DNA from 3 places in the Erythrobacter aurantius genome. Region 1 is predicted to be linked to each of the others. Evidence: predicted binding sites of a transcription regulator. Region 1 holds the regulator's gene; each other region holds the start of a gene.

Region 1 (7,782 bases):
GCGTACCGTCAGGGCTGCAAAAGCCTGCAACGCGCCTGTGGCAAAGGGGCGGCGGATTGTCCAGCGTCACGCACATGGCGGCAGCCGGTGCGGAGCGCTTTCTTGCGAACTCCGGCTTTGACCGCGCGCCATGGCTGGCTGTGGTGTTTTCCGCAGGCATCCTCGCCTGGTTCGCCTTGCCCGGCCCATGGCAATGGACTTCAACCATGGGGCTGGCGGCGCTCTTGGCTCTGGTTGCACTGGCGCTTTGGCTTGATCGGCCCGATCGCGATCACCTTCGCCGCTCAGTCATCGTCTGCTCGTTGGTCTTCGCGATCGGCATGGCGGTGATCTGGGCGCGGTCGGAGATTGTCGGGGCACCAGCGATTGAACGGCCTGTTGTCGAGCGGATTCAGGGCTATGTGCTCGAGCGTGAAGATCAGCCTGCGCAGGATCGCATCCGGCTGACATTGGCGGTGAGGGACGCGGAAACGGCCCAAAGCCGGAAGATCAGGGTGAATGTTCCACTAGATGCCTTGCCCTTTGGTCCCACGCAGGCGACCACGGCCTCTCCGGCCATGGTTGCCGAAGGCGCTGTTGTAAGGATGCGTGTCCGCCTGATGCCGCCGGCGAGCCCCATGTTGCCCGGTTCATACGATTTCGCGCGCGCCGCATGGTTCAAGGGGCTCTCCGCCACCGGAAGCGTTATCGGTTCGGTTGAGGTAGTCGAGGCAGCACCTAGGGCGACTGGCCTCGCTGCAGTCCAACGCTGGTTGGCGGCTCATGTTCGCGCGAGAGTGGACGGCTCAGCCGGGACGATTGCAGCGGCGTTTGCCAGCGGGGACAGAGGGGCGATCTTCGAAAGCGATGAAGACGCGATGCGCGATGCCGGGTTGACGCACCTGCTTTCGATCAGCGGGCTGCACGTCAGCGCCGTGATTGCGGCAGGTTATCTGGTTGCGTTGAAGCTTTTGGCGTTGTTTCCGGCCGTAGCTTTGCGGGTTCGATTGCCCGTGGTTGCTGCTGCGGTCGGGGCGGTCGTCGGAATTGGCTACACCTTGCTCACAGGAGCGGAAGTTCCGACGGTCCGAAGCTGTGCTGCTGCCATGCTGGTCTTGATGGCGCTGGCCCTGGGGCGGGATGCGCTTTCGCTGCGCATGGTGGCTGTGGCTGCGGTCTTCGTGCTGCTGCTGTGGCCTGAAAGTGTGATCGGCCCGAGTTTCCAGATGAGCTTCGCGGCTGTGATTGCGATTGTCGCCTTGCACAGCAGTGGTCCGGCGAAGGCATTTCTCGCACCGCGTGAGGAGAAGTGGGTGAAGAGGGTGCTTCGCGGCGCCTTCATGCTGTTCGTGACGGGGATGGTGATCGAAATCGCGCTGATGCCGATCGTCCTTTTCCACTTCCACAGGGCGGGGCTTTACGGTGCCTTTGCCAATGTGATCGCGATTCCGCTGGTCACGTTCATTGCGATGCCGTTGATCGCGTTGGGATTGTTGTTCGATCTGATCGGCATGGGCGGGCCTTTCTGGTGGCTGGTGCAAGCCTCGCTCGATCTCTTGCTCGGGATCGCGCATTTCACAGCCGAGCAGCCGGGTTCGGTGAAGCTGATGCCGCAGATGAGCGGGCTTGTGATCGCGTTGTTCACCGGTGGAGGGCTGTGGCTGGCGCTTTGGAGCGGGCGGGCGCGTTTGCTGGGCCTGATCCCTGCTGTCGTCGCAACCATGATGTTGCTGGCGACGCCGATCCCCGATGTTCTCATTGGCCGTGACGGTCGGCATGTCGGCATCACGGTGCCTGGCGCCGATGGGAGTCGGGAACTGCTTTCGTTGCGGGATAGCAACTCGTCCTATTCGCGTGACAATCTGATGGAGTTGGCGAGTGTTGCGAGCGAACCTGTTCCTCTTGTGCAGTGGGAGGGGGCGCGCTGTTCTCCCGAGTTCTGCGTGATGACTATTCAGCGCGGTGGACGCGACTGGACGTTGTTGCTCGCGCGGAACCGTGAACTCATTGAGGAACGCGCACTGGCGGCTGCTTGCGAACAGGCGGACATCGTTGTTGCGGACCGGTTCCTGCCACGATCCTGCAAGCCGCGCTGGCTCAAGGCGGACCGGCGCTTGCTCGAGCGAACCGGCGGTCTGGCGCTCAACCTGTCATCCGGACGCGTTACCAGCGTCGCCGAAGCGCAGGGCGAACATGGCTGGTGGCGCGGTGCAGGCAGATAGCCCGCCATCTCACCGCGCCCCGCAGCAATCAGTGGTACCGCCGAAGCAGCCCTGCCAGCTTGCCTTGAACCTGGACTTCATCCGGGCCGTAGACCTGCGGATCATAGGCAGCGTTTGCCGGATCGAGCCGGACCATTCCGCCATCCTTGTAGAGATACTTGAGCGTCGCTTCCTCGCCGCGGACCAGCGCAACCACGATTTCGCCATCGCGCGCGGTGTTGGTGCGGCGAACCAGCGCGAAGTCGCCGTCGAAGATGCCGGCTTCGATCATCGAATCGCCCGAAACCTCAAGTGCGTAATGCTCTCCGGGGCCGAGTAGCGCGGCGGGCACAGGCAATGAGCTTTGCCCTTCGAGGGCTTCGATCGGGGCACCTGCAGCGATCCTGCCGTGCAAGGGTATCTCGATCACGTCATTCGCCGGGGAGGGCATGCTCGGGGCCTTGGGCATGACGACAGGCGCGGCATCATTGGCCGGCTTCGTCGAGCGCGGCGCAGGGGTCGCATCCTCTGGCTGACGGATCACTTCCAGTGCGCGCGCACGGTTGGGCAGGCGACGGATGAAGCCGCGTTCCTCAAGCGCGGAGATCAGGCGGTGGACGCCCGACTTGCTCTTGAGATCGAGGGCTTCCTTCATTTCCTCGAAACTGGGTGAAATGCCGGTTTCTTCCAGCCTTTGCTGGATGAAGCGGATCAGTTCATGCTGCTTTGCGGTCAACATGGCAAACTCCGTTTAGGCGCACCTTGGCGCACGGCATCCTTGCCGCACGGTGCTGGAATGGCGCGCTCCCAGAGGCACGCCTTCCCAACGAGGGGCAGGGTGCGGTGCGAAGCACTGTTCGCGCACCGATATGGTGAACGAATGCGGAACGAATAGGCAACCTGTTCCGCCAAGTCAAGCACACATCGTCCGCAAACCCTCAGAACTCAGCCATTCTGGAGGTTGTACACAGGAACAGACGTTCCCGGTTTGGTTTCGGGAGAACCCGCAGCCCGGTCGATCAGGCAATTGGCCTGAGCCAATGCGAACAGGGCGCTCGAATCCTGTGATGCCGCCAGCCGCACCTTGCCGCCTTCGCTTACCCCGCGCAGGAACTCGCGGCGGCTCCCGGTTGCAGGTAATGCTTCCGCGCAGACCGCTTGCGAAACGCGGGGCAAGGGAGAGGCAGCGCCCATCGCCTTGCGCACCAGCGGCAGCGCGAACAGGAAGGCGGTGACGAAGCTCGACACCGGATTGCCCGGGAGGCCAAGCACAACGGTTTCCCCGCGCGTTGCCACCATCAAGGGTTTGCCCGGCTTGATTGCCACCTTCCAGAACGCAAGATCGGCACCCCAGTCCTTCAGTGCCTGCTGGATCAGGTCGTGGTCGCCCACCGAAGCACCACCGGAGGTGATAAGGATCTCGTGCCCCTCTGCCTTGGCCAGCGCGTCCGCCAGCGCCGCCGGATCGTCCGCCACAGGACCGAGCGCGGTCGTTTCCCCGACCAAGGCTTGCAGCATTGAAGCGATCATGACGCCGTTGCTTGCCGGTATCTGGTCCTCTCTCACCTCCGCACCCAGCGGCGCAAGTTCGTCTCCGCTGTCGAGCACCGCCACGCGCGGCGGCGTGAGCACGGGGACCTGCACATGACCCGCTGCGATCGCGAGTGCGATTGCGCCGGGCGTGAGCTGCGTGCCGACCTTCAGCACCGTGTCGCCAGTGGAGAAGTCGAACCCGGCCTTGCGCACATGCCGCCCCGCCGTCGGCAAGGCCTCACCCGGAGTAAGCGCGACGCTGGTTCCGGCAATCTCCGCGTTCTCCTGGATGAGGATGCGGTCCGCGCCGTCGGGCACATGCGCGCCGGTTGAGATGCGGGTGCATTGACCGGGGGCAAGTGTCCCTTCGAAAGGGCCGCCAGCGCGGCTTTCACCCACCCGCTCCCATGGCCCTTCGCCTGCAATCGCATATCCATCCATCGCCGACAGGTCCGCCGGGGGCTGGGTGCGCAGAGCCTTGAGATCGCTGGCGAGATAGCGGTTTGCCAAGTTCGGCCCGATCTCCACCGTGGTGGCGGGAAGGGCAGGCGCCAGCGCCAGCAGCCGCTCCTGCGCTTCCTCCAGCGTCAGCAGCGCGCTCATGCCTCGTCGGCCTTCCAGTGGCCGGATTTGCCGCCGCGCTTCTCGATCAGGCGAACCTCGCCGATCATCATGCCCTTGTCGATCGCCTTGGCCATGTCATAGACGGTCAGCAGCGCGGTGGAGACGGCCACCATCGCTTCCATCTCCACCCCGGTCTTGCCCGTCAGCGAAGCGGTGGCGGTGGCGCGGATCCCGTCTTCCTCGAAAGCGAAGTCCACATTCACCGCGTCAAGCGCGAGCGGATGGCACAGCGGGATCAGTTCCCCGGTGCGCTTCGCCGCCATGATCCCGGCTATCCGCGCAGTGCCGAGCACATCGCCCTTGGGCGCGTCGCCCGAGCGGATCGCCTCCAGCGCGGCAGCGGACATGGCGATGCGTCCCGAGGCGATGGCCACCCGGTGAGTCGCGGACTTCCCGCCCACATCCACCATGTTCGCCGCACCGTCCGGGCCGATATGGGTGAGGCCGCTCATGCGCCAAACCCTACAGGATGGAACAGGTGGAACACTGTCCTGGAGAAAAAAACTGCACCGTCAGGCGCACGGGTGCCGCTCTGCCGGATCAAAGCCATGGGGAAACGCTTGCTCATGCGCGGGTTTTTGCATTTTTGGCCCCTGTAGGACAGGCCGAAAAATGATGGCACACAAAGTGTCACCCTTGCGAGGAAAGTGTCATCTTTCGCGCCAAAGTGTCACCTTCACAGGATCGGACTGTCACCTTTCGCACCACCGCTTTGTCACCCTTGCAGCAGGGTCCTTGTCGCCGCCGCGACATCATCGGCGCGCATCAGGCTTTCCCCGACAAGGAAGGTGCGCACCCCGCTTTTCGCCAGCCGTTCCAAATCGGCATGGGTGTTGATCCCGCTTTCCCCGACCAGCAGCGTCCCTTCCGGTGCGAGCGGGGCGAGCCTTTCGGTTACCGCGAGGGACGTGGTGAAGGTCTTGAGATCGCGATTGTTGACCCCGATCAGGCGGCTTTGCAGATGCTTGGCGGCGCGTTCCAACTCGGCCTCGTCATGCACTTCCACCAGCACGTCCATGCCATGATCACGCGCAGCGGCCTCGATTTCGGCCATGGCGGTGTCTTCCAGCGCCGCGACGATGATCAGGATCGCGTCCGCACCGATGGCGCGTGCTTCGAGACATTGCCACGGATCGACCATGAAATCCTTGCGCAGCACGGGCAGGGCGCAGGCAGAGCGGGCTTCAACCAGATAATCCTCATGCCCCTGGAAAAAAGGGGCGTCGGTCAGGACGGAGAGGCAGGCAGCGCCGCCCGCTTCATAATCGCGGGCGTGCTGTGCAGGCTGAAAATCGGCGCGGATCAGCCCTTTTGACGGGCTCGCCTTCTTCACTTCGGCGATCAGGGCAAAGCCGGTTTCAGCGCGCGAGCGCAAGGCAGCTTCAAATCCGCGCGGAGCGGTGCGGGTCGCGGCGGCGGATTCGAAATCGGCACGAGCAATCGCCGCCTTGCGAGCGGTGACGATTTCGCGCTTTGCGGAGCAGATTTCTTCGAGCTTGTTCATTGCAAATACCAAGGGTGCTGGGTCACGCCGCCATCCTGATCCAGTCGGCCAGCAGATCGCGCGCCTTTCCGCTGTCGAGTGCCTCTGCCGCCATCGCCGCGCCTTCGGCCCAGTCAGCGGTCTTGCCGGCGACCACCAGCGTGGCGGCGGCATTGAGTAGCACGGCATCGCGATAGGGGCCGGGGGTGCCGTCCAGCAGCGCCTTCAGCGCCTTGGCATTGTGGACAGCATCGCCGCCGCGAATCGCCTCAACCGGGGCATGCGGCACGCCCACCGCGCTCGCGTCGATACGCCGCATCTCGAAATCATTGCCGATGACATCGGCCAGCTCGTTCCCGCCCGCCAGGCTGAGTTCGTCCAGTCCTTCGTCACCTGAGACGATGAAGGTACGCTCTGTCCCCAGCTTGGCCTTGGCCTGCGCGTAGATCGGGACATAGCCGGGGCGGGCAATGCCGATCAGTTGGCGGGTAACACCAGCCGGATTGGACAGCGGCCCCATCAGGTTGAAGATCGTCCGCTTGCCAAGCCTTTGACGGATGGGCTGGATGCGGCCCATCGCCGGGTGGTGGTTCTTCGCGAACAGGAAACAAATGCCGATTTCCGCGAGCGTCTTTTCCGCCGTGCGTCCGGCCGCGTCCATGCCGAGGCCCAGCGCCTCGAGCGTGTCCGCTGCGCCCGATTTGGACGATGCGGCGCGATTGCCGTGCTTGGCAACGGGAACGCCGCAGGCCGCGACCACAAGGCTGACGGCGGTCGAAACGTTGAGCGTATGGTGTCCGTCGCCGCCCGTGCCGCAGCAATCGACCGCGCCTTCGGGGGCATTGATCGGGATGAGCCGCGCGCGAAGGGCCCGCGCCGCTCCCGCGATTTCATCAGCGGTTTCGCTCCGCTCTGTCATGGCGAGCAGGAACCGCGCGATTTCCTCGTCAGTCGCTTCGCCGTCGAGGATCCAGCCGAAAACTTCCTCGGCCTCGGCTTCGTTCATGTGCGGAACGGCAAGGGGGAGGGTCTTCATGCCTTGAGCCTTTCGGGCAGTTGCGTGTCGATCCCGCAAATCTTCAGGAAGTTGGCGAGCAGCGAATGGCCGTGCTCGGTCGCGATGCTTTCCGGGTGGAATTGCACCCCGTGGATCGGCAGCTCGGCATGGCGGAAGCCCTGAACGTGATTGTCGTCAGAGCGGGCATTGACGCTGAGGCAATCGGGAATGTCCTCAACGATCAGCGAGTGATAGCGGGTCGCGGTGAAGGGCGAGGGGACGCCTGCGAAAACGCCCGTCCCGTCATGCGTAACCGGCGAAGTCTTGCCATGCATCAACCCGCCGCGCACCACCTTGCCACCAAAGAACTGGCCGATCGACTGGTGGCCGAGGCACACGCCCAGCAGCGGCTTTCCCGCATCGGCGCAGGCCGCCACCAGATCGAGGCTGATTCCGGCCTCGTTCGGCGTGCAGGGGCCGGGCGAGATTAGGAAGCCGTTGGCATTGGTGGCCAGCGCCTGCGAGGCGGACAGTGCGTCATTGCGTTCCACCCGCACTTCTGCGCCTAGCTCCATCAGATAATGGACCAGGTTGAAGGTGAAGCTGTCGTAATTGTCGATGACGAGAATCATTACCGGGGCTTTCGCGGAATTGCGCGGGGGGTTCAAGGCTGTGTGCTTGCCCGATGTCGTTTGCGCCATGCCCTGTCAGCCACAAGAGCCAGAACGGCACCGGCAGCATAGGCAACGATATCGCCCCAGCTGAACGTCGTGCCGAGGACGGTGCGGGCAACAGGATTGTGCTCCAATCCGAGCGTAGTCAGCGCGTCGAGATACTGCATCGCTTCGATGACGACACCCACCAGGAATGCGAACACGGCGGCAAAGGCGCGCGGAAGATCGACAATCGCCAGCACCGCGCAATAGACCAGCATGACCGCCAGAACATCACCCAGAACGGGCCTC
Region 2 (7,782 bases), 1.5 Mb from region 1:
CCCATTTCGAAGGCGAGATCGATGAAGGCGTCTTCGAGCCGGACGGTCTTCTGGCAGATGTCGATGATGTCTTCCTTCACCGATTTCGTCAGGCAGCCGCGTTCCTCGCAGAAGGTGTGGAACAGCTTGATGATGCCTTCGCAGTGGAGCGATTCGTCGCGCACCGACCAGCTGACGATCTGGCCCATGCCCTTCATCTTGTTGAAGCGCGGGAAGTTCATCAGCATGGCAAAGGAGGCGAACAGCTGCAGCCCTTCGGTGAAGCCGCCGAACATGGCGAGCGTGCGGGCGATGTCTTCGTCGGTGTCGACGCCGAACTGGTGCAGGTAATCGTGCTTGTCCTTCATTTCCTCATATTCGAGGAAAGCGGCGTATTCGCTTTCGGGCATGCCGATGGTGTCGAGCAGGTGCGAGTAAGCCGCGATGTGCACCGTCTCCATGTTGGAGAAAGCGGTAAGCATCATTTTCACTTCGGTCGGCTTGAACACGCGGCCGTAGTTTTCGTGGTAGCAATCCTGCACCTCGACATCGGCCTGCGTGAAGAAACGGAAGATCTGTGTGAGCAGGTTGCGCTCGTGATCGGTGATTTTCTGCGCCCAGTCGCGGCAATCCTCGCCCAGAGGCACTTCCTCGGGCATCCAGTGGATCTGCTGCTGACGCTTCCAGAAGTCGTAGGCCCACGGGTATTCAAACGGCTTGTAGGTCTTGCGGGCTTCGAGCAACGACATCTTGTGGTTCCTTCGGTTCGTGTTGGCTTACCTATGTAGGGAAACAAACTACGGAATCGAAGGCAAGCGGGTATGATTCGGCGGGGATAAACCGTGCAAAATCCGAGTCGAACGGAAAGGTTCGAAAACGCATCCGCACCAGCACCCGCACTAACCCCAAATTAAAGGACTGCAGTTAACCGGGTGCGCATGGGCGTGATGCAATCCCTTGTCCCCGATGGCGCGTTCGAAAGCCTGCCTCTGCCCGAGGAAGAAATGGACGTGCCTGCCGGGATCGATTCGGACATGGTCGAGTCGATCGACCAGGAACGCCTGCCCTTGCGCCGCTGGCCCGCCGCGGTTGCCGAACTCTATCGCCAGGAAGTGATCGACCGGCTGTATCGCGAGGAGCATTTCCTGTTCCTGCTCGGCCTGCTGCTGTGCATGGCGACGATTGCGGTCGACCTCATCGTCAATCCCGACATGCTGGAGCAAGGCGCGATCCTGCGCGTGGTGGCGGTGGCGCCGCTGACGCTGGCTGGCCTGATCGCCGGAGCGCGTGGCTGGACACAGGCGCTCGCCTTTTGCGTGGGCGCCGCACCGATCGCCTTCATCGCGGTGATCGTGCACCTCGCCCTGCAATTGCCGCCCGATCTCGCGCCGCGATATCTGCTCGCAACGATCCTTGTGGTGGGCATCGCCAACATGATGCTGCCCTATTCCCTGCGCGGCCTCGTGATTTTCGACGCGTCCGCGATCATCGTCGCAACCGGGGTGATCGCGCTGCACGGAAGCGAATTCCTGATGCTTTATGCCGATACCGTCGTCGTCTTCGCGCTCGCCGCTGCTGGCACATTGCCGGTGGCGGGACGGTTCGAACGGTTGCGGCAGCACAACTTCCTGCTGAACCTGCGCGCCCGCATCTTCAGCCGCGAGTTGCTCAAAGCCAATCACTCGCTCCAGCTGCTGTCGGAAACCGACCCGCTCACCGGAATCGCCAACCGCCGCTGTTTCGAGCGTCAGTTCGAAACCGAGATAGTGGCTCCGGGCGAGCATGGCCGCGCCGACGATCTGATCGCGCTGATGATGATCGACCTCGATCACTTCAAGGCCTTCAACGACACCCACGGCCACCAGTCAGGCGACTATTGCCTGAAACTGGTCGCGAGCGCGCTGCAGGACATTTTCGATGAGGCGGGCGGCATCGTCGCGCGTTACGGTGGCGAGGAATTCGTCGGTGCGGTGCGCAAGCGCGAAGCCGCGAAGATCCGTGCCATCGCCGAAGATGTGCGCCAGACCGTCGCCGCGACCCTGACCCCGGTGTGCGAAAGCGACCGTTCGCTGGTCACCGCATCAGTCGGCGTCGGCGTGGCCCCAGCGGCAATCATGCTGCCGCGCGAAGAGTTGCTCGAAATGGCCGACGCGGCGCTCTACAGCGGCAAGAACGAAGGCCGCAACAAGGTCGTTATCGTCGAAGCCGAAGGGGCATTCATCCCGCCGCGCCCGGCGGATTAATCACCCCTCCCGCCGCACTCGGCGGGTTAATTGTTACGCTTCTTCGATCCGAAGAAGCTGCCCCCGCCCAGCACGGTAATGCCGAGGAAGAACCCGAAATCGTACCAGCCGCCGGTGTTCGGCACCGCATAAACCGCGATGTCATCGGAAAACAGCGAGCCGATCCAGCTCCACGGGAAGATGAAGCCGTGCCACAGCCCCCACCAGAAACCCGGCACATCCGGGCCGGACGAAAGCCCGGCATCAATCTGGCTCGCACAGGCGGACAGCAGCAGCGCAAGCGCCGCCGCTCCCAATATTCTTACTGTTGTCGTCACAGCGACCCCATCATGATCACCATCCACATGATCGGCAGGAAAGTGCCCGCCATCACGATGTGCAGGCGTCCGGCATTGGCGGCATGGCCTTCGGGCCCTTTTGACAGGCGCATCCCGTTGAGAATGAAGAAGAGCGCGAACACCGTGCCCGCTATGCCGATCCAGAGTTGCGGCGTCATATCGTGTACTCCCGTCGATGACGCAGCGATCCACGCCTGCGCCCGTCTCTGATCCCGATCGGGAGACTGGCACAATTTTCAGCGAAGTGCGAGGGGGTTGCGCCCGGCGCGGCGCAGGTCATGCGTGTCAGCAGAAACGCTGCGGCTTGATCTGGCCGATATCATCAAGGCCGACGCCGATATTGCGATCGACAGGGTCGGGGATGTGGCTCGATTGAAATCGGCCGAACTGGCTTTCCGGCAGCGGTACGAGGAAGCCCAGCCCTGCCTCGCCGCCGGCAACCCATTTGACGATCCCCCGGTGCGGCCCGGTGCCCGCAACATATATCTGCAGTGGCGACCCTTGCGTCAGTCGGCGCAAGCCGAGATCGAAACGGCAGCCGCTGGGCGAAAGATCGCGCAGCACGACATCCTGCAATTCGCCCGAACCGGAAATATACCGGCCCGGCAAGTTGATTTTCTTGCGTGAAGACTGGCGTGTTTTCATAGACCTGACGGTTAGGTAGAGCCCCTTAATGCACTTTAAAATCGGGACTAGGGGTCGCTGAAAAAAGATCCCTTCGGGCTATGACTGCCAGGGATCATGCATGATCCCCGCGCGCACGAGACCATAGACCGACAGCTTGGCCGCACCCAGCAGAGCGATCCAACCGCAGGCTATCGACATCAGGCCGAGCGTCGCCCGCCAAGCGATCTTCCATCAGCCATGATGGGACCAACCCGAGTGCACCCACTGCGCAAGCTGGATCAGGTATGACAGCATGAACGGAAGGATCAAAAGCCCTCCGATCAAAAGAAAAGCCCCCACGAACACCTGTTCGCGGGGGCTTTCCTCTATCAGCAGTGACAGCAATCGGGCGATCACTGGCAGCTCAAACATTCCTCGTAATCGGTCTGTTCGCCGGCCTGCGCCATCAGTTCGATCTTGGCCGCGTCCGATGTGTTGTCGGCTTCGACCCCGCCGGCAAAGCCTGCGCGCTGGACCGATTTCGAACGCAGGTAATAGAGCGACTTGATGCCCTTCTCCCATGCCTGGAAGTGCAGCATCATCAGGTCCCACTTGTCCACGTCAGCCGGAATGAACAGGTTCAGCGACTGCGCCTGATCGATATAGGGCGCACGGTCGGCAGCGAATTCGAGCAGCCAGCGCTGGTCGATTTCGAAGCTGGTCTTGAACACGCTCTTTTCCTCGGGCGTGAGGAAATCGAGATGCTGCACCGATCCACCCTTTTCGAGGATCGAGTTCCAGACATTGGTCGAATTCTTCGACTTCTTGTCGAGCAGCTTTTCGAGATACGGGTTCTTGACGATGAACGATCCCGACAGCGTCTTGTGGGTGTAGATATTTGCCGGGATCGGCTCGATGCAGGCGCTGGTCCCGCCGCAAATGATGCTGATCGACGCGGTCGGCGCGATCGCCATCTTGCAGCTGAAACGCTCCATCGCGCCCATTTCGGCAGCATCCGGACACGGCCCGCGCTCCTGTGCGAGCAGCATCGACGCTTCGGATGCCTTGGCCTGGATGTGCTTGAACATCTTGAGGTTCAGCGCCTTGGCCATCGCGCTTTCGAAACCCAGCCCCTTCATCTGGAGGAAGGAGTGGAAGCCCATCACGCCGAGACCGACCGAACGTTCACGCTCGGCGGAATATTTGGCGCGGGCCATCTCGTCCGGCGCGCGGTCGATGTAATCCTGCAGCACGTTGTCGAGGAAGCGCATGACGTCTTCGATGAAGCGCTTGTCGCCGTTCCACTCGTCCCACTTTTCAAGGTTGAGCGAGGACAGGCAGCACACCGCCGTGCGATCATTGCCGAGATGGTCGATCCCGGTCGGCAGGGTGATTTCGCTGCACAGGTTCGACGTTGAAACCTTCAGGCCCAGATCGCGGTGATGCTTGGGCATCATGCGGTTCACCGTGTCGGAGAACACGATGTAGGGTTCACCCGTGGCCAGCCGGGTTTCGACCAGCTTCTGGAACAGCGAACGCGCATCGACCTTGCCACGAGCTTCACCGGTCTTGGGCGACTTCAGCTCGAATTCGGCCCCGTCGCGCACAGCCTGCATGAACTCGTCGGTCAGCAGCACGCCGTGGTGCAGGTTCAACGCCTTGCGGTTGAAATCGCCTGACGGTTTGCGGATCTCGAGGAACTCTTCGATCTCGGGGTGCGAAACGTCGAGATAGCACGCTGCCGAGCCGCGCCGCAGCGAGCCTTGCGAAATCGCCAGCGTCAGGCTGTCCATCACCCGCACGAAGGGGATGATGCCGCTGGTCTTGCCGTTGAGGCCCACCGGTTCGCCAATGCCGCGCACATTGCCCCAATAGGTGCCGATGCCGCCGCCCTTGGATGCGAGCCAGACGTTTTCGTTCCAGGTGCCGACGATGCCGTTGAGGCTGTCCTCTACCGAATTGAGGTAGCAGCTGATCGGCAGGCCGCGGCTGGTGCCGCCGTTGGAAAGAACCGGAGTGGCGGGCATGAACCACAGGTTCGAGATGTAATCATACAGGCGCTGCGCGTGATCCTGATCGTCGGCATAGGCATCGGCGACGCGCGCGAACAGATCCTGATACTTCTCGCCGGGAAGCAGGTAACGATCAGTCAGCGTTTCCTTGCCGAATTCGGTGAGGTTGGCATCGCGCGATTCGTCGGTCTGGATGTCGAACCGGCGATCGTTGATCTTCTTGCTGTCGGGCTGGGCGGCCTCCTTGGCGGCTGCGGCCATCGCGTTGCCGAGCGCTTCCGCACTCTTTGCCGCGATCAGGGCGTCGCTTCCGGTGTCGGGCTTTTCCATCGTAACGGCCTTTGCATTCTTTTCTTCTGTGGCGATTGGCGCGCCTGTCTCTGCGTCGCTCAGCACTTCGTCACTTGCCTTGAATTCCATTTTAGCCCCGTTCGCGTCTTTCGAATCGGTCTGGCGATCCCTTTTAGCGGATAGCGCGCCATGTTCCGATTCTGTTCTGCACCTATTCATCGACAGACTGGCCCCAGATTGCCCCCGGACTTGTCCATCGACCTATCCCCGATCCACAGCGCATCCCCAGACTTGTCAGCGACTCCTCCCCCGGTCGCGCCTTCGCATCAGAAGCTTGGGCGTGAGAGAAATCACTATCTTTGGGGGGTCCATTGCGAACCGAACCACCAGATGATGAATCAGCGCGGGAGTCCGGTCAACGGCAGATTAACCACGATTCGACATGCGAAGGCGGTGTATTATCATGCTGCAACGCCGCGACGCGTGGAGAAAGCCTGAGTCGCGGGTCGCGCAAGCCCCAAATTGAATCTGTGAAGAAAAATTTGGTGATTGAATCTTTCGAATCAACCGTTGAATCTTTCGCCCTGCATGCAGCAACTTTGTTGCGTTGCGCGCGGCCGGGCAAACGGCGGTAGACCGGGCTTTCCCCAGCCTTCCGCCGCTACGGCTTCGACAGTGGAACCCCGGTTCAGTCCAGCGGAGTGGTCGCCCGTGCCGCCTTGGCGTGCAGCGCGATCTCGTTCGCCAGCCGGTCAACCAGCTCGATCGGCAGATCGTGGCCCCAGCCGGGGATCGTCACCAGCCTGGCACCCGGAATGTGCTTTGCCGTGTCCTGCCCCGCTTCCAGCTTGACCAGCGGATCATCCTCGCCATGCAGCACCAGCGTTGGCGTGGTGATGCGCGACAGGCGGGCGCGGCGATCGCCATCGGCGATGATCGCGGCGAGCTGGCGCGGCAGACCCGGCGGGTAGACGCTGCGACGCACCCTGGCGAGCACGCGCTCGCGCTGGCGCTCTGGATCGGGCGGGAAGCCGGGGCTGCCGATGTTCCGGCCGATGTTTATGCCGTGTTCGACAACCACATCCTCGTCCAGCGATTTGAGCGGCGCTGTCAGCGCCTCGATCGCGTGCTTTTCCGCCTGCGGCAGCTTGGGATTGCCGGTGGTCGACATGATCGAGGTGAGCGACAGCAGCTTGTCCGAATGATGAACCGCCATCAGCTGCGCGATCATTCCGCCCATCGAAGCGCCGACGACATGCGCGCGGGCAATGTCGAGCGCATCGAGCAGCCCGGCGGCATCGTCGGCCATGTCGGTCAGCGTATAGGGCACCTTGGCCGGCCAGCCGAGCTTCTGGCGGATCACCTGCCATGGCACCGAAGGAGCGCGCGCGCCTTCCATCTTGTCGGACAGGCCGATGTCGCGATTGTCGAACCGGATCACGCGATAGCTTTTCGCTACCAGCGCCTCGACGAATTCATCCGGCCACAGCGTCAGCTGCGCGCCAAGGCCCATGACCAGCAGGATGGGTTCATGTTCGGGATTTCCGTGATCCTCGTAAAACAAGGAAAGCCCGTTCGCACCGATGTGCGGCATAGTGTTGTTGCTCCTCGATCCGCCCTCTTGCGGGGCGTGGTAATTGCGTAGGAGCTTTCAAAGCGGCTTTGCCGCCGGATGGCAAGCTTTTGCGAACGCCTCGCACGAAAATACCGTCAATACCGAGGGCGGCCGCACTCAGCGCCAGACGGGGCCGCCGATCACGAAACCTTCTTGCTCCAGCAGATCGAGCACGCCGCCCTCCTCCGCCAGCACCCGCAGCGGCACCACGGCAAGCGTCACCCCCGGTTCGCGCGAGGCATCGGTGATCATGCCGACCCACTGGCCGCGGATCTCCTCTCCCAGCTCATCGTCCGCCCACGGCCAGCATCGGCCCAGCGCGACCTCCAGCGGATTGTCCATCACCGCCGGAATGTCGAACTTGCGCCAGTCATCGCCGCGAGCGCGGATGATCTCCTGCCCCGCCTCTGTCGCACCCATCGCCGCTTCGAGGCAGGGGATATGGCTCGCCGGGTCCGCCTCGGCGAGGCTGTCGAGCAGGTCTTCGCCCCGGAACCGTTCGGGCCGCGTGATCGGCACATCGGCGCGGTCCGCCGCCTTGCGCACCACATCGGTGGCGTCATCGGTTGTCTCGTCATCGAAATCGAGCCGGCGGGCGAGCAGATCGAAGCTGGTCATCAGCAGCGAACGGCGATCGTAATCGACATCATATTCCGCCTCCAGCGCCGCCAGCCGCGCGCGCTGATCGGGCGAGAGAT
Region 3 (7,782 bases), 220 kb from region 1:
TCGCTGCCGTGGTTTGAAGCGGCAGTTGCGGCTGATCCGCGCAACCCCGAGGTGATGGCGGATTACGCGGCCACCTTGGGTGATCTGGGGCGGTATCGCGAGATGTTGCGGGTCGTGCGCGAACTCGCCGAATTTGCGCCAAACTATCCGCAGGTGCATTACCTGCAGGCGGTGTTGGCGGCGCGTGGAGACGATCCCGTGCTCGCAAGCAATCTGCTCAACCGCAGCGGATTGCGCGCGCAGGCAGTGCCTGCCGCAGTGATGCTCGGCGCGATTGTCGATTTGCAGCAGGGCAATTACGACACCGCATCAGAAGCGCTAGACGAACTCGCCAAGCGCCAGCCCGACAATATGCGTGTCAAGGAACTGCTTGCCCGCGCGCTGGGGTTGGGCGGGCGTGATCGGGAACTGGTCGATCGTTACGCCTCGCAAGCCGCCAGCCCTTCGGCATCGCCCTATCTCCAGATGGTGGTGGGGCGCAGTCTGGAACGGATGGGAAATCGCAATCGTGGCCTCGCGTTGATCGAGCGTGCGCGCGAGCCGCGTTCCAACCAACCGGTCGTGCTCGACGGGTCAAGTCATGGCGATGCGTCGGTGCCGGCGATTACCGCCGATCTTCGCCGAAGCGTCGCCGCAGGCAATGCCTCTGGTGCAGGGGGACAGGCCGCAAACCTGATCCGCAGAGCGCCCTATTCGGCTGATTTCCATGCGCTCGCCGGTGATGTCGCGCTTGCCAGAGGCGATGCGAAGGCGGCGCTCGAAGCCTATGAAGTCGCGGCAAGGGTGCGGCGGTCATGGCCGCTGACGCGCAAGATCATCAATGCCTATCGCAGCTTTGGCGACGGTCTGGCAGCCGAAGTCCTGCTTGCCCGCTATATCGCCGGGGATCCGCAAAACACCGATGCGCTCTTCCTGCTCGCTGAAGAAAGCGCGCTAAAAGAGGACTGGCTGCGGGTGAGTGTGCTGCTGGATACAGCTATTGCGCTGGGTGCAGGCAATGACCTGGAGGTGCTGGCCCTGCGTGCGCAGGCAGCACAAAACCTCGGAGATGAAGCTGAGGCTGCCCGCTTTGCGGCCATGCTTGGCGAACTGAAGCCGAGTGAATTCCTCAAACGCTGAGGCGCAAACGCTCGACAAGGGGCACGACACAAGGCAGTGGCGGGGCGATGCGTTCCCGCCTTTCGATCCTTGCCGACCCGATGATCGCGGTGTTGTTCATTGCCACGCTGCTGGCGATGATCGTGCCTGCCGCCGGTGAAGCGCGCGCGACCGCTCAGACGGTATCCAATGTGGCGATTTTCGTGCTGTTTCTGGTCAACGGTATGCGCATCGCGCGCGGAGAAATTGCACGGGGCCTTGCGAACTGGCGGTTTTTCCTGCCGCTGATGTTGTGGGTGTTCGGGGTGATGCCTGTGATCGGGTTGGGCCTGTCAGGGCTTGCTGGTACAGTTTTGCCCCCGCTTGTCGCGCTGGGGTTCCTGTATCTTGGCTGCCTGCCTTCTACCGTGCAATCGGCGACGTCCTATACCAGTCTCGCCAGTGGCAATATCGCGCTGTCCGTGGTCGGGGCTGCGCTGATCAACATTGCCGGTGTCTTCATCACCGCGCCCTTGTTCGCGGCGCTTGCAGGCAGCGAAGCTGTGGCGATCGGCACCGAAACCATTGTGCGGATCGGGGTGATCCTGATCCTGCCATTTGTCATTGGGCAGATGGTGCAGGGCTGGACGATCGAGTGGCTGCGCGAACGCAAGAGCGATGTCGCATGGCTTGACCGGGCAGTTATCGGCATCGCTGTCTATGTCGCCTTTTCGGGCGCGGTGGAGCAGGGGCTAGGGACGATGTTCGGCGCATCGCAATGGGCGGTGCTGATCGTTCTGGTGCTGATCTATCTGGTGGTCGCAAGCGGCGGCGCATGGACTGCCGCGAGGTTCCTTTCGGCACCGCGCGAAGACCGCATCGCTTTCCTGTTTGCAGGAGCGCAGAAAAGCGTCGCCATCGGCGCGCCCATGGCAGCGATCCTGTTTCCGGCAGAAGCCGCCGGCTTCGTCATTGCGCCGCTGCTGCTTTACCACCTGCTGCAGCTGGTGATCGCCGCACCGCTTGCCGGTCTGCTGGCCCGCAATCAGCCCTTGGGTTGATAGGTCTGCTCTTCACCGGGGAAGCTGCGCGAGCGCACTTCTTCGGCGTAACTGGCGACTGTCTTGTCGATGATGGCGGCGATGTCTTCATACCGTTTGACGAACCGCGGCACGCGTTCGAACATGCCGAGCATATCCTCCGTCACCAGCACCTGACCATCGCATTGCGCCGATGCGCCGATCCCGATGGTGGGGCAGGACACGGCCTGCGTCGCTTCGATGGCGATCGGTTCGACGACGCCTTCGATGACGATGGCAAAGGCTCCCGCCTTGTCCAACGCGACGGCATCGCTGACGATCTTGTCGGCTTCCGCGTCGGAGCGGCCGCGTGCGGCATAGCCGCCCAGCACATTCACCGCCTGCGGGGTCAGGCCTACGTGTCCCATCACGGGGATGCCGCGCGAATTGAGGAATTCGACCGTCTCGGCCATGGCTTCGCCACCTTCCAGCTTCACTGCAGCAGCGCCGGTCTGTTTAAGCAGATAGGCCGCGCTCTCGAACGCCTGTTCCTTTGATGCCTCATAGGAGCCGAAAGGCATGTCCACGACGACCACCGAATGATAGCTGCCGCGCACCACCGCCGCGCCGTGATTGGCCATCATTTCCAGCGTCACCGGAATGGTGGAGGGCAGGCCGTAAATCACCTGACCCAGCGAATCCCCCACCAGCAACAGGTCGCAATGCGCATCGAGCAATTGCGCCTGGCGCGCGGTGTAGGCTGTCAACATCACCAACGGTTCAGCGGTAACGCCGTCGGCCTTGCGCGCGCGGATGCGCGGCACTGTCAGCCGTTTCATCGGCGCAGGGGTGGGATTGGCGCGGCTTGTGCTCGTATCGAGCTGGAATGTGGTCGACATGTTGCCAGCGTCTAGCGCCACACAGGCAAAAGACCAAGCTTGCCCCTTGGCCTCGGCGCCAAAACATTGCAAACAGGTTGCAACAAGGGAATCCGCGCGGGGAAGCGCGCGTCAATTGAGGATAGATTTTCAGACATGGCAGCAGCAGGTTCAGGCCACGAAAACTGGTCATCACGCAGTGCGTTCATTCTTGCAGCGGTGGGTTCTGCCGTTGGCTTGGGCAATATGTGGAGGTTCCCCGCCGAAGCAGGTGAGAACGGCGGCGGTGCCTTTGTCCTGTTCTACATTTTCTGCGTTCTGCTGATCGGTCTGCCGGTGCTGCTTTCCGAAGTGCTGGTTGGTCGCCACGGGCAGGCCAACGCGCCTGAAAGCGTGCGGCGCCTCGCACGGGATTCGAACGCGTCCGAGGGGTGGAGCGTGCTCGCCTCGCTGGGTGTCTTCGCCGCCTTCCTGATCCTCAGCTTTTACTGTGTGGTCGGCGGTTGGGTGGTCTATTACATCGGCGTTTTCGCGGGTGATCTGGTGCAGACCGGGCTTACGGGCGGCGCATTCGAAGGGCGCGATCCGAGCGATATCGAAGGGTTGCTGCCCGCGCTGTTCGGGGATGGCGGATTGATGGTCGGCCTGAACCTCGGGTTCCTAGCAATCACCATGTTCTTCGTCGCTCGCGGTATTTCGAGCGGGATCGAATGGGTGGCGGTTTACCTGATGCCGCTGTTCTTCGTGCTGTTCCTTGGCATCACCATCTATGGTGCCTTCACCGGCAATTTCGGCGATGCGGTGAGCTATCTGTTTACCTTCGATTTCTCCAAGCTGACGGGTGAAGTCATGCTTGCCGCTGTCGGTCAGGCGTTCTTCTCCCTGTCGCTGGGTGTGGCGGGCATGATGACCTATGGCGCATACGCCAATCGCGACACCAATCTGGCTGAGACTTCGGGCATCATCGCCGGAGCGGACACCGCGGTTGCGCTCTTGGCGGGTCTGGCGATCTTCCCGATCGTGTTTGCAGCCGGCCTTTCGGCCAGCGCCGGGCCGGGCCTGATGTTCCAGTCGCTGCCGATTGCGTTCCAGGCCATGCCGTTCGGTTCGCTGATCGGCCTCGCGTTCTTCATCATGGTCTTCTTTGCCGCGCTTACCAGTTCGGTTTCGCTGCTCGAAGCGCCCACCGCCTGGATGTTTGAAAAGTTCAACATGTCGCGCCCTGTGGCGACCGGGATCGTCGGCTTTGGCGCCGCCGTGCTGGGCGTGCTGTCGGCTTTGTCTTTCAACGACATGGCCGATTTCCGTCCGCTCGCCTTCATTCCGATCTTTGCCGAGGCGAATTTCTTCGATGCGCTGGATGGTGTGACGGCAAAGCTGTTCATGCCGATTGGCGCGATTTTGACCTGTATCTTTGTCGGTTGGATCGCGGATGCGCGGCTGATTGATCAAGAGAACGGTCTGGACGGATTGCTGCACCAGTTGTGGCGCGCGCTGGTGCGGTTTGTCTGCCCGGCCGTTCTGGCAGTGATCATGTTCTTCGGCCTGTTCGGCTAACCTTTCACGGAGGCGATTGCGGCCCTGAATCGGGCATTGCAATCGTCTCCCATATATGGAACATAATAGGAACAAATAAGACTCGCATGAGTCTTTATCGGTGTTCCTATGACGATATCTGTTCCTCCTCGCAGCGCGACAGCGCTTGATGCCTTTTCGGTTCCGTCGCGCCCCAAGGGGGGCGGCGCAGGGATCCGGCGTTCTGCTGCGCTATTGTCGGCGAAAGACATTGCCGCGCTGTCAAAGGCGCGGGAGGCGCGCTGGCGTCCGGGTCTTTCCGATCAACCGCTGCATAGCGAGATATTCGCCCATGCCGATGATGCGAGCGGGGCGGGGTTCGCGCTGGCGCTGGCGCGTGACGCGCTGAAGGTGGCGGGCGGGCAAGGCGAAGACCCTCTGGCAGAGGTGGAGGATCGCCGTCAGGTGCTGTGGGTGCAGGACAGGCGGGCGATCCAGCGTTCGGGCCGCCCCTTTCGCGCCGGATTGCCGCCCGACCTGCGAGACCGGCTGATCCATGTCGAGGCGAAAACGCCCGAAGATGCGCTCTTCGCTCTCGAAGAAGGGGTGCGGTGCCGCGATCTGGCCTGCGTGATCGGAGAGATCACCGGCAATCCGCGCGCGCTCGACTTCACCGCATCGCGCCGTCTCAGCCTTGCTGCGGAAAAGCATGGCGTGGCGCTGTGGCTGGTGCGGCTCGACGCGGAGGCTGACCTGTCTTCTGCCCGGATGCGCTGGCAGGTCGAAGCGGCTCCGTCCTCACACCCGCGCTGGAACGCGGACGCACCCGGCGCGCCTGCATGGAAGGCAAGGCTGTTTCGCGCACGCGCCCACGCACCGGGCGAATGGATATTGAGCGATGACGATGCAAACCTCCACATCCGCCGATCAGCCCCGTCAAACGCCGCCGCAAACGCCGCCACGCCGGATATTGGCCATCTGGTGCGCCCGACTGTCGGTCGATCGCTGGCGGCTGTCGCTCGCGCCTGAGCAGGATTGCGACACCAGACCGACGGTTCTTATCACCGAAACCGCGCATGGGCCGCGCATTGATGCGGTGAACGATGCCGCGCGCGATGCCGGAGCGCAGACGGGCATGATGCTAGCGGATGCGCGCACGCTTTGCCCGCAACTTTGCACCGCGCCATCCGATCCTGCCGGTGATCTCGCCATGCTCGAAACGCTGGCTGTCTGGGCGCGCCGCTGGGGGCCGTGGAGCGCGCTCGACCCGCCCGACGGCTTGCTGGTCGATGTGACGGCTGTCGCGCATCTGTTTGGCGGGGAGCAGCGGCTGCTGGCTGATGTCGAGGCGGCGTTTGCGAGGCGCAGGCTGGCGGTGCGCGCGGCTATCGCACCCACGGCGGGGGCGGCATGGGCGCTGGCGCATTACGGGCCGCGCCATGCGATCATCGACCCGCATCAGGACCCGCTGCGCGCGTTGGATGATCTGCCGGTCGCGGCGCTCAGGCTGGATGACGATGTGCTGACGGTGCTGCGCCGGCTTGGCCTCAAACGGCTTGGCGATCTGGCCGGTATCGCCACGGGCGCGGTTGACCGCAGCGAGGCGGCTGCGCGCGACGCGCTGCATCGCCGGTTTCGGAATCGCAAATCGCCCAGCGCCAATCCGCTCGTACGGCTCGATCAGCTGCTGGGCCGCGTGCCCGAACCGCTGCTGCCGGTCGAGGTGCGGCAGATGCCGCTGGTGCAACGCCGCCTGATGGAGCCGCTGCGCCACCGCTCATTGCTCGACCGGGTGATTGCCGATCTTGCGCAGGACATGGCGCGCGAACTTGAGGCGCGGGCCGAAGGGGCGCGGCGGTTGGAACTGGGTCTGTGGCGCGTCGATGGCGAGGTGATCGGGTTGCGCATCGAGCTGGCGGCGGCAACGCGGGAGGCGGCGCATATCGCCCGCCTGTTCGAGGAAAAGCTTGATAAGGTCGATGCCGGTTTCGGGATCGAGACCGTGCGACTGTGCGCCAGCTGGAGCGAGCCTCTGGCGATGATGCAGGCCGATGTCGAACAGGCGGCGGAGCGGCACGGCACTTCGCTTGCCGCCTTTGTCGATCGGTTGACGGTGCGGTTGGGGGCGCAGGCCGTGCGTCGCCCGGCTCCCAATGCCAGCCATTTGCCAGAGCGCGCGCAGGCCTGGCGCCCGCCGCTTGAACCGCAGCCTGCCTTGCAGGGGGCGTTCGAATTCCATGCAAGGCCGCTCAAACTGCTGGACAGGCCGGAGAAGATTTCCGTCCTTTATGCCTCGCCCGATGGCTGCCCCCAGCGCTTTCGCTGGCGCGGCAATGTGCATGAGGTCGCACGCGTCGAAGGCCCTGAAAGGATCGCGCCCGAATGGTGGCGGGAAAGATCCAGCGTGCGCCTGCGCGATTACTACCGGATCGAGGATGCGAGCGGGCGACGCTACTGGATTTACCGCCACGGCCACGCCGCGGATGGGCGGGGAGGGGTTCCGGACTGGTTCCTGCAGGGACTTTCCGCCTGAAAATCCTAATCGCATATTATCCATCCGGTCAGGATTTTTTTACCGGTTGGTGAGATAACCTTCCCATGACAGGTTTCCGTGCTGACAGATCCTCTGAACGTCGGCCTCTTGACCTGATGGTCAAGGGAAGGGTGCAGTCGCGCGTTGTCTTTGTCGATCTGGTCGACATTTCCGAAGGCGGGTGCAAGATCAAGGGCAGTCGAGGCTTCGCCAAGGAAGGCGACCGGATCACGATGAAAGTCGGCGATATCAGCGCGCCACTGGGGACGGTGGCCTGGGTACAGGATCGCTTTGCCGGCGTGCGGTTTGACGGCGAGATGCACCCTGCCGTGCTCGATCATCTGGTGGCTACGGCGGGCAACAATTTCCGAATGGAAAAGCAGCGGCTCCATCGGCTTTGAACCGGGACTTGCAGGCTTTGCATTTGTCTGAACGATAATTGGAACATAATAAGAACATTTCGTCCTCATGACCCAATGTTCTTATGATTCCACAGTCTCTCCGCGCAGATCCGAAATGGGCGTCGCCGATGCGCCCTGCGCGGCGTGTCCGGGCGGGATTTCGCCGTGCCTGACGCCCCGCTTACCCCGGCCAAGCGAAGGCTGTATATCGATCCCGATCTGATCGCACCGCCGCCGCGTGCACCCTTTGTCGAACTCGGGCTGGTCAGCTGCTTCAGCTTTCTGCGCGGCGCCTCCGATGCGGTCGATCTGGTGATGACGGCGCGCACCCTTGGCTATGACGCGATCGGGATTGCCGA

Evidence for each region. The regulator LexA, encoded in region 1, represses DNA repair genes until DNA is damaged. The targets are predictions, from matches to a motif close to GTTCCNCNCTTGTTCT.
Region 2: the regulator LexA is predicted to act here: its motif matches at 5,661-5,676, upstream of L1K66_RS03615 (ribonucleoside-diphosphate reductase subunit alpha).
Region 3: the regulator LexA is predicted to act here: its motif matches at 4,589-4,604, upstream of L1K66_RS09635 (ImuA family protein).

The regions. Positions count from the first base shown of each region.
Region 1 covers NZ_CP090949.1:2,240,556-2,248,337, reverse strand. The annotation lists gene L1K66_RS10745 (ComEC/Rec2 family competence protein) at 1-2,201, shown strand, start outside; gene lexA (transcriptional repressor LexA) at 2,230-2,919, opposite strand; gene L1K66_RS10735 (molybdopterin molybdotransferase MoeA) at 3,126-4,316, opposite strand; gene moaC (cyclic pyranopterin monophosphate synthase MoaC) at 4,313-4,789, opposite strand; gene trpC (indole-3-glycerol phosphate synthase TrpC) at 5,053-5,841, opposite strand; gene trpD (anthranilate phosphoribosyltransferase) at 5,864-6,856, opposite strand; gene L1K66_RS10715 (anthranilate synthase component II) at 6,853-7,449, opposite strand; gene L1K66_RS10710 (ribosomal maturation YjgA family protein) at 7,482-7,782, opposite strand, start outside.
Region 2 covers NZ_CP090949.1:723,942-731,723, reverse strand. The annotation lists gene L1K66_RS03645 (ribonucleotide-diphosphate reductase subunit beta) at 1-728, opposite strand, end outside; gene L1K66_RS03640 (GGDEF domain-containing protein) at 918-2,222, shown strand; gene L1K66_RS03635 (LPXTG cell wall anchor domain-containing protein) at 2,249-2,539, opposite strand; gene L1K66_RS03630 (hypothetical protein) at 2,536-2,718, opposite strand; gene L1K66_RS03625 (PilZ domain-containing protein) at 2,846-3,205, opposite strand; gene L1K66_RS03620 (hypothetical protein) at 3,419-3,598, opposite strand; gene L1K66_RS03615 (ribonucleoside-diphosphate reductase subunit alpha) at 3,580-5,598, opposite strand; gene L1K66_RS03610 (alpha/beta fold hydrolase) at 6,158-7,063, opposite strand; gene L1K66_RS03605 (TraB/GumN family protein) at 7,202-7,782, opposite strand, start outside.
Region 3 covers NZ_CP090949.1:2,023,700-2,031,481, forward strand. The annotation lists gene L1K66_RS09615 (tetratricopeptide repeat protein) at 1-1,119, shown strand, start outside; gene L1K66_RS09620 (bile acid:sodium symporter family protein) at 1,167-2,138, shown strand; gene panB (3-methyl-2-oxobutanoate hydroxymethyltransferase) at 2,123-2,995, opposite strand; gene L1K66_RS09630 (sodium-dependent transporter) at 3,131-4,531, shown strand; gene L1K66_RS09635 (ImuA family protein) at 4,640-5,518, shown strand; gene L1K66_RS09640 (DNA polymerase Y family protein) at 5,460-7,022, shown strand; gene L1K66_RS09645 (PilZ domain-containing protein) at 7,088-7,423, shown strand; gene L1K66_RS09650 (error-prone DNA polymerase) at 7,589-7,782, shown strand, end outside.